DNA from 2 places in the Paenibacillus tritici genome. Region 2 is predicted to be linked to the other one. Evidence: a T-box and tRNA genes for the amino acid it is inferred to sense, from the RefSeq annotation. Region 2 holds a T-box; the other holds one or more tRNA genes.

Region 1 (4,597 bases), 2.4 Mb from region 2:
AGAGAGTCAAATTAATTGCATCATGAATTTTTTCCCTTTTATACAAATAAATTGCACTAAGATGCATGTAGTCTATGTAGTACCGTATGTCTTCCTGCTTCTCTCTGCAGCTCAATTCCTTCAACTGATCATGAAATTCATCCAGTACCCAATCAATTGAAAAGTTGTATTTAATGGCAGATTCCAATACTGTAATCAGGCAGGCAAGCAGTTCTTCCTTGTCGCCTGTACGAATGAATTCAACATAGTCGGCGAGCACTTCTACCTTACCTTCCAGCAGATCAATAACGAAGGTGTTAGCAATAGCAATATTCTTGTAGTATTCCACTTCAGCGTAAGCATCATGATCCAGATTCTTAACCCAGCTCATATCCGAATAGAGTCCTATACACTTTCTTGATTCAGCGAGGTTACCCAGCTTTTGATAGGCAATGCCCTTCATGCACAAACTGTAGCCGAGGTAATACGCTATATTTTTCTTCAGGTAAGGCTTCTTTGCACCCTGTTGACGGGAGCCGTAGGTTAGAACCGCAAGTTCAAAGAGCTTATCTGAAATCTCGAGAATTGCTGTCCAGTTCTCCCATGAAAACGAAACTTTAAGCATATCTGTCAAAGAGTCTTCATTCATCCCATCCAGTTCCAGCAATTTCTATCTTGCCTCCTATCATTCCATTATATTCCAATAATACTCTGCTTCCCGGCTCTGGTCAATTATTTCCCGGCAGATATATCTCTAAATAACCCCTTATTTCCCAAATGAGCATAATAATCTTATCATTTCGACATATTCTAGCTAAAATTTGTAATTAATTAACATCTAATTACTGCTGGTACACCTCCAGCCACTGCTCCAGTTTCAGCTTCAGTCCGGTTCTGGCGGATTCCGGCTCCAGGATCTCCGCATTAGGGCCATATTGCAGCACCCACTTCGTGAATTCTTTCTCATTATTAACGGTGACTTCAAACAGCATCGTACCATCTCCTTCGTCACTCATCCGCGGGTGTACGAACAACTCCTCTTCTCTGATGTAACGCGCCACCTCTGGATGAAACCGTACCTTGAACGTAATATTCCGGGTGCCTCGGTTAATCGACCATGTATTTTTTAAGTAATGTTTAATATTGAAATTCCCCTTATCAAAAGTGGAGGCCGTCATCTCTACCTGCTGAAAACGGCTAATCCGAAAAGTGCGGATGGCTCCCTTCAGATGGCAATAGCCAATCAGATAAAAGCGCTGATCACGCGGGACCAGATAATAAGGGTCAATCTCCCGTGCAGTAGTCGCATTACGGGATTGCGAGTGATAAATGGTCCGGATGCTGCGCTGCTCCAGAATCGCCCCGATTAGCGGCTGCAGGAAATTCCGGCTCTCCTTGCGGTAGGCCGGGGTGCCCATTTGAATAATGTCGGCAATATTCTCCAGGATTCCATTCTGTCTGGATTTCTCCTTCAGATGCGTTCCCATTACCTTGTCGTAAGCAGAATGGAAGCCCGGCGGGATCTTATCCTGATTCAGTACTGAAGGCAGCAGCGAGAAGGCGAGTGACTCCTGCTCAGAGAAATCCAGCGGATACATGAAGAACTTCCCCATGAACCTGTAGCCCGTCCCCCTTCCCTCATTCGTAACCGGGGCAAAATGGCTGATCACCTCAAGATCCCTGTAGATCGTTCTAATATTCACCTCGCACCTGAAGGCCAAGTCAGCCGCAGTAATCCCGGGATTGGCCTGAATTGCATTAATAATTTTGAAAATCCGAATCACCTTGTCTGTCATAACGAATGCTCCTTAGCTTCCACGTAAATGTCACCTATGATTTCCATAGCTATACTATATCAGTTCTACAGGAAGATAACTGTCTGCAAAAACACTCGCTGCAACCTCCTGCAACTCCCACCTGTACACAAAAAAGTCCGCCAACCAATTATGGTTGACGGACTTCTTCTACAGCAAATATTTAAGCGGGTGATGGGAATCGAACCCACGCTATCAGCTTGGAAGGCTGAAGTTCTACCATTGAACTACACCCGCAAAGGTGAAATATCGGGATGACACGATTTGAACATGCGACCCCCTGGTCCCAAACCAGGTGCTCTACCAAGCTGAGCTACATCCCGTTAATACAAGTGAAGCGATGATTCAATGAAGTAATAATGGCGCGCCCTGAGAGATACGGATGCTGCGCATCCGATTGCGAAGTTGTGCTATCGAAGACAATGCTCCAACGAACTCGTTCGAATCTTGAGGACACTTTGATAATTCAATGAAGTAATAGTGGCGCGCCCTGAGAGATTCGAACTCCCGGCCTTTTGATTCGTAGTCAAACGCTCTATCCAGCTGAGCTAAGGGCGCAAAATCTATATGGAGCGGACGACGGGAATCGAACCCGCGACCCTCGCCTTGGCAAGGCGATGCTCTACCGCTGAGCCACGTCCGCAAAAACATGGTGCGCGTGAAGGGACTTGAACCCCCACGTCGTGAAACGCCAGATCCTAAGTCTGGTGCGTCTGCCATTCCGCCACACGCGCACACGTTACAAGAAAATGGTGAGCCATGAAGGACTCGAACCTTCGACACCCTGATTAAAAGTCAGGTGCTCTACCAACTGAGCTAATGGCTCTCATGAGAAAAACAATCAAAAATAGATGGCTGGGGATATAGGAATCGAACCTATGAATGACGGAGTCAAAGTCCGTTGCCTTACCGCTTGGCTAATCCCCAATATTATAATTAGCAGAACACTACGGAATCGGGTGGATACTCTATACTTCGAGATATAGGATGCTCAAACCCTGACATCTTAATACCATAAAAATGGCGGAACCGACGGGATTCGAACCCGCGATCTCCTGCGTGACAGGCAGGCATGTTAGGCCAACTACACCACGGTTCCATGTTTGGCACTTTGGGGTCCCCGGAAAGTACTCGGAATATGCTACAGAGCATCTCTTCACTTTGTGGGGATAAATTGCGGGGGCAGGATTTGAACCTGCGGCCTTCGGGTTATGAGCCCGACGAGCTACCGGGCTGCTCCACCCCGCGTCATTGGTAAAGATCTATTCAGTTAATCATAGATGGTGGAGGCTGAGGGGTTCGAACCCCCGACCCTCTGCTTGTAAGGCAGATGCTCTCCCAGCTGAGCTAAGCCTCCATGTATGACTCGTATGGGATACTCTCCACTCCGTTACGAGATTGCGAAGTATTCCTAACGATGCCTATGCTTCAACGAACCCAGGGAATTCTCATCCCATTCATCGAAGAAGAAATTGGTGACTCGTATGGGATTCGAACCCATGTTACCTCCGTGAAAGGGAGGTGTCTTAACCCCTTGACCAACGAGCCATGTTATGTGAAAAGTATTGCTTGTACAAAAGTAATGCTACGGAGAGAGAGGGATTCGAACCCTCGAGACGCTTGTGGCGCCTACACGATTTCCAATCGTGCTCCTTCGGCCAAACTCGGACACCTCTCCATGGTGGCTCCCCGAACAGGACTCGAACCTGTGACAACTCGATTAACAGTCGAGTGCTCTACCAACTGAGCTATCAGGGAATATGTAACCAATAAGGGCAAAAAAAATACCACAGTGTGTGTGGATGGTCCGCTTGGCGGCGTCCTACTCTCCCAGGACCCTTCGGTCCAAGTACCATCGGCGCTGGAGGGCTTAACGGTCGTGTTCGGGATGGGTACGCGTGGAACCCCTCCGCTATCGCCACCAAACGGGCATTTACAGCGTAAATGCTTCAGGATTTGATTCCTGAAAACTGAATCCGAAACGAATTTGTGTATTAGTGTATTTGGATAAGCCCTCGACCGATTAGTATTGGTCAGCTCCATGCATTGCTGCACTTCCACCTCCAACCTATCTACCTCGTCGTCTTCAAGGGGTCTTACATACTGGGAAATCTCATCTTGAGGGGGGCTTCACGCTTAGATGCTTTCAGCGCTTATCCCGTCCGTACGTAGCTACTCAGCCATGCTCCTGGCGGAACAACTGATGCACCAGCGGTACGTCCATCCCGGTCCTCTCGTACTAAGGACAGCTCCTCTCAAATTTCCTGCGCCCACGACAGATAGGGACCGAACTGTCTCACGACGTTCTGAACCCAGCTCGCGTACCGCTTTAATGGGCGAACAGCCCAACCCTTGGGACCTACTTCAGCCCCAGGATGCGATGAGCCGACATCGAGGTGCCAAACCTCCCCGTCGATGTGGACTCTTGGGGGAGATAAGCCTGTTATCCCCAGGGTAGCTTTTATCCGTTGAGCGATGGCCCTTCCATGCGGTACCACCGGATCACTAAGTCCGACTTTCGTCCCTGCTCGACTTGTAGGTCTCGCAGTCAAGCTCCCTTATGCCTTTGCACTCTGCGAATGATTTCCAACCATTCTGAGGGAACCTTTGAACGCCTCCGTTACTCTTTAGGAGGCGACCGCCCCAGTCAAACTGCCCGCCTGACACGGTCCCCGTACCCGCTAAGGGCACTAGGTTAGAACCTAGATACGATCAGGGTGGTATCCCAACGGCGCCTCCGCAGAAGCTTGCGCTCCTGCCTCACCGGCTCCCACCTATCCTGTACAGATCGTACCCAAATTCAA
Region 2 (4,597 bases):
CAGGAGGAGTAGAAATGGTTGAACAGCGAGGCCAGGCCATGGGCATAGTTGCAGATCGTATTCGGCGTAAGCTCCTGACTGGCTGTATAGAGTGTGTCCTGCCACAGGCTGAGCTGCCTCAGCAAGGCAAGCTCGGCGGCTTCGAGCTGCGGCGGAAAGAGCGGCAGCTTGATTTTTTCACTAACCGCGTCACCCCCGCTACCACTAACCGCACCGGTCCCGCTGCCACTAACTGCACCGGTCCCGCTGCCGCTAACTGCACCGGTGCTATTGCCTTCCGCCGCAGCGCCGCCCTTGCTGAGCACACGCTGCGCACGGGCATAGGCATACATCAGGTAGACACCGGTGTTGCCGGAGATTTCCATCGCCTGCTTGAAATCAAACACAATTTCTGTGCCCAGATTGAAGCGCAGCAGGTAGTAACGGATGGCGGCGGTGGCGATCAGACGGCTGGACAGGCCATTTTTATCCGCACGGGTGGATTCAATCATATCCTCCATGAGCCGGACCAGCTCGGTAACCTTGATGCCGATTCCATGGCGGCCGGACATGGCATAGGAGCTTTTGCCGCCGGAGGTATCAATGCCGAGCCCTGCTGCAGAAGCTGGACTAAGCGAGACTACCCCATAGCTTACATGATGCAGTGAGTCGGCCTGTCTGGTGAATCCGAGTGCCTTGAGGGCCTGCTTCACCATCGCCTGCGGATACTCCTGTCTGTAATCAATAACATTCACAACCTTGTCCGCCTGTCCAAACGGAAGGGTCTGGCCGGTCATGCCAGTCGTCCACAACCCGCTGTTAAATTCACTGTAGCTCAAATCCTTGCCCAAGAGACCGAATTTCCACAGATGATAAGCGATATCCTTGGCTGTATAGGTCAAAATCCCGTTCGAGCGTACCAGTACTTTATCCTTCTGATGTTCTTCTCCCGTATCCGGCATAGCATGATCTCCGGCAGGTTGCTTCAGAATCCAGCAGCCGGCCAGCTTGCCTTCATGCTCCTGAACGAACACCTCGGTCTGCGACAAAAGGTCAAACGCGGAAGACCAGAAGCCTTCCTTCAGAATATGGCTCTCCCATACAAGCAGATCGTACTCTATACCGAAATTCCGCATCTCCTCCACATGCTCTTTTACAATCTGCCCGGCGACAAGATTGCCAATCCACGCCGTGTTGCCGTGCCCCTCTTCCAGCGCATGAAGAATCTCGGTCCGCTTCTGTACGGTCTCCGGCTTCTGCGCGTATGCCTTGTTGATCTCGGCATAAATATCCCAGCAGTAATCGCCGAAGCGCACATGTTCTCCCGCAAGCGGGATATTCAGCAGACCGACTACCGTATCAGCGAGCTGATTGCCGAGATCATCCACGTAGTTATGCACCTCGACGGAATAGCCGGTATGTCTCAGCATTCGAACCAGTGCATCTCCGATACAGGAGTTTCTTAGATGCCCGATGTGCATACTTTTATTGGGGTTCACAGACGTATGCTCGACAATCACCTTCCCGCCGGTGTTCCGGGGCAGCGCAAAGGTATCCCTGGTCTGCGCCCAAGCCTGCCAATCCATATACATGTTAATAAACCCCGGCGCGGCCACCTCGATTCGCATCAGCAGTCCGTTTACGGAGCCTGAGGCTTGGAGCTCACTGACGATCATTTCGGCTATGGCGTTCGGAGCTTTGCGCAGGGTACGGGCCAATTGCATGGCTATATTACTGGAATAGTCCCCATGCTCCGCATTCGCAGGCTGTTCCAGCTCAACAGTCACCTGAGAGACGGCGGGAGTTCCCAGGCTTACGGATATTTGGTGAATACACTGCTTCAGACTCTCTTGAATAAGCTCACTTAGCATTGGCATGGACAAGACCTCCTGATCATTCATGTAATTGGACGACAAAAAAAGCCTTCGTCTCAAAAGAGACGAGGCTTATGCGCTCGCGGTACCACTCTCGTTGCTAAACCTCACAGTTCAGCCACCTTACAGGTTAACGGTCCTCAGCCGGGGCTTCCTACTCTTAGGGTTCAGAAGTCCATCTCACAGGTGCGCTTCATCGTCCGAATCTGTACCGGCTTCCACTTTCCCGGCTCGCTGGGGACTAGATTTGAGGGCGATTACTCTCCTGATCATCGATTCAATATGGATTTTTATCAGTATAGCGAATTTCTGACAGAAAGCAATAGCAGATTGTGATGCAGCTGGCCGATCTCCGGCTATTATTACTCATCATTGGGCGCTCCTGTCAGATTCTTGATGTCCGTTGAGCCATAAATCAGCAGCATAATTACAATAATCAGCAGGATTCCTCCGGCAAACCCCTCTCCGTCAAAACTGTCTATATCCCCGTGCCTCACTTTCACTTCCGTTTAGGTGTTCAGGAGTTGTCGGCTTTCTTTTTCAAAGCGGTCATGATCTCGTTCAGCGTAAGGCTGCTGTTGTTATCGAGGAAGCTGACCAGCTTATCGACATTGTCATTGCTCAGATCACTTAAGGTTTTATATTTGCCCACCAGACTGACGAACATGGAGGCGTCCGTGTACATCTGGATGGAGTCAACTTTCAGCTTGCCGGTCAACAGAAGTGCGGCTACGGCAAATTCAAGCCCTTTCGGCGTTTGAGTGTTGGAGCTGGACGCAGTTTTTTTGGCGGCGGGCTTCTTTCCTTTTCCAGGAGGGGGCATGGGACTCCCTTCTTCCGTTCGGCGTTCGTATGGGAAGCGCAGTATAGGCGGTATTCCTTAGTAAAAGATATGCGTCTCTGCAGATATTGGTGAATAGGTTCAGACCTATGTCCACACCGTTATGCCATTGCCCGAATATGAATAGATTGTGCAAGTAATAATTAATCATTGCCGGAAGTGGAGTATCACAGGCAGCAATACCAATTACAACAGGAAGGATGAGACAGGATGGCAATTTTGTCAACAGGACCTATTGAAAATAATGCCGTTTCCGGAGTCAGGCCTACGCAGACTGTTACGGTAAGAATATTGAAACGGAATGCGCCGGGAGGCTCCGCTGTCACTATTCAGGGTTATGTACTGGGAGCGACAAGAACGCTGTATGTCAGTGAGACTATTAATGTTAATCCGAATGAAGTGGTGACCCGGAATTATTTTGCCGATCTGGATGGCTATGAATTTATTTTTACGGTTGGAGATGCAGATGTAGAGGACGTTGAGATTTCAGTCTGGGGCAAAACATCAACCGGCCAGCTGGTGAATGCTCATCGTGTGGTTTCGCATGAGCAACTAAACCCGGAAGATTAGACTGGTAATGCCATAGGATATAAAGAACAGGGACTCTTCCAAGCGTGATCGCTTAGGAGAGTCCCTGCTCTGGCGTTATACCAGGGCGCAAGTCAGGGGCTGAGTCTCCATGCGCCAGAATAAAGCTCATGAACAAGCACCTCTTGAGTAAGTTATAAGTCGACCTTGGATTATACCGGACTTGCTGGAAGCATCCAATCGGGACAGGCTGCCTCCAGCGGATAATAGGGAGTGCTGCTGCGCCCAATGTGTCAGCTTCTCGCTACCTCAGCGTTTCCAGTCACAACATTCCCAGCCACATCATTCCCAGCCACATCATTCCCAGAATCTCAGAGCCACGCCTCTACCAACCTGTCGCAACACACCTTAGCTATTTGAGGTGATTGCACTTAGTGCAATAGAAACCGTACTTTTCCGCTCAGAAAAGCATTCTATTGCACTTCATAAATTTGATTCCCGGATTTCTACTCAAAAACAGCGCTGACCCGAAATTCTAGTGTACGAAGTACAATAGATTCAATTTCTCAACGAGTTTGGAGGTGTTCTGTTGTACAAAATACAGCAGAATGGCAGAGTGGTACAGCAGCAAGCAGCAAGCAGCAAGCAATGCAACAAGCAGCAATACACCAGCCCCAGGCTGCGTTGGCATGAGTAACAGCATGCCATAGACCGGCAGGTCAGAGCGAGAGGATCTCACGGATGTCATGCTCGCTCAGGCTGGACAGAGCCTCCTGCCCCGGCTGAATGACTTCGTCTATCAGGTTTTTCTTCTTTTGCTGCAGCTCGTACATTTTATCTTCTACCGTTCCCTGGGCCACCAGGCGGATCACCTGGACGACTTTTTTCTGCCCGATCCGGTGGGCCCGGTCAGCCGCCTGCTGCTCAACAGCAGGGTTCCACCACAGATCATAGAGAATGACGGTATCGGCACCGGTCAGATTGAGACCGGTGCCGCCCGCCTTCAGCGAGATCAGGAACAGGTCGCGTTCGCCTTCATTGAAGCGGCTGCACAGCTCTACACGCTGAGAGGCCGGGGTTTGCCCGTCCAGGTAGAAATGCGGAATCCCCAGCAGAGCCATTTCACGACTGATCATGCCGAGCATTTGCGTGAACTGCGAGAAGATGAGCATCCGTTTGCCGGAGCTGCGGCATTCGCCGATAATCTCCAGCAGCTGCTCGAATTTGCCGGAGCCTCCTGTGTACCCGTCCACGAACAGGGCGGGATGGCAGCATAGCTGGCGCAACCGGGTAAGTCCGGCAAGGACCTTGATCCGCCCATTGCCGAAGCTATCGCTGTCCAGATGCTTGAGCGCTTCTTTGCGCAGTCTGGCCA

The links. A T-box is a leader RNA that pairs with one kind of tRNA and senses whether it is charged. The one in region 2 lies ahead of KDC22_RS26935 (arginine--tRNA ligase), so its partner is inferred to be a tRNA-Arg.
Region 1: it encodes a tRNA-Arg, which carries the amino acid that the T-box ahead of KDC22_RS26935 (arginine--tRNA ligase) is inferred to sense. The anticodon was not compared.

Annotation. Positions count from the first base shown of each region.
Region 1 is NZ_CP073365.1:982,694-987,290, reverse strand. It holds gene KDC22_RS04230 (DNA-binding protein) at 1-646, opposite strand, end outside; gene KDC22_RS04225 (helix-turn-helix transcriptional regulator) at 822-1,775, opposite strand; tRNA gene KDC22_RS04220 (tRNA-Gly) at 1,960-2,030, opposite strand; tRNA gene KDC22_RS04215 (tRNA-Pro) at 2,043-2,116, opposite strand; tRNA gene KDC22_RS04210 (tRNA-Arg) at 2,275-2,351, opposite strand; tRNA gene KDC22_RS04205 (tRNA-Gly) at 2,362-2,436, opposite strand; tRNA gene KDC22_RS04200 (tRNA-Leu) at 2,444-2,527, opposite strand; tRNA gene KDC22_RS04195 (tRNA-Lys) at 2,544-2,619, opposite strand; tRNA gene KDC22_RS04190 (tRNA-Gln) at 2,646-2,720, opposite strand; tRNA gene KDC22_RS04185 (tRNA-Asp) at 2,815-2,892, opposite strand; tRNA gene KDC22_RS04180 (tRNA-Met) at 2,968-3,041, opposite strand; tRNA gene KDC22_RS04175 (tRNA-Val) at 3,075-3,150, opposite strand; tRNA gene KDC22_RS04170 (tRNA-Glu) at 3,267-3,341, opposite strand; tRNA gene KDC22_RS04165 (tRNA-Ser) at 3,382-3,471, opposite strand; tRNA gene KDC22_RS04160 (tRNA-Asn) at 3,476-3,551, opposite strand; rRNA gene rrf (5S ribosomal RNA) at 3,603-3,719, opposite strand; rRNA gene KDC22_RS04150 (23S ribosomal RNA) at 3,797-4,597, opposite strand, start outside.
Region 2 is NZ_CP073365.1:6,290,837-6,295,433, reverse strand. It holds gene KDC22_RS26935 (arginine--tRNA ligase) at 1-1,850, opposite strand, end outside; T-box leader at 1,912-2,135, opposite strand; gene KDC22_RS26930 (hypothetical protein) at 2,216-2,356, opposite strand; gene KDC22_RS26925 (hypothetical protein) at 2,371-2,676, opposite strand; gene KDC22_RS26920 (hypothetical protein) at 2,905-3,264, shown strand; gene KDC22_RS26910 (DEAD/DEAH box helicase) at 3,942-4,597, opposite strand, start outside.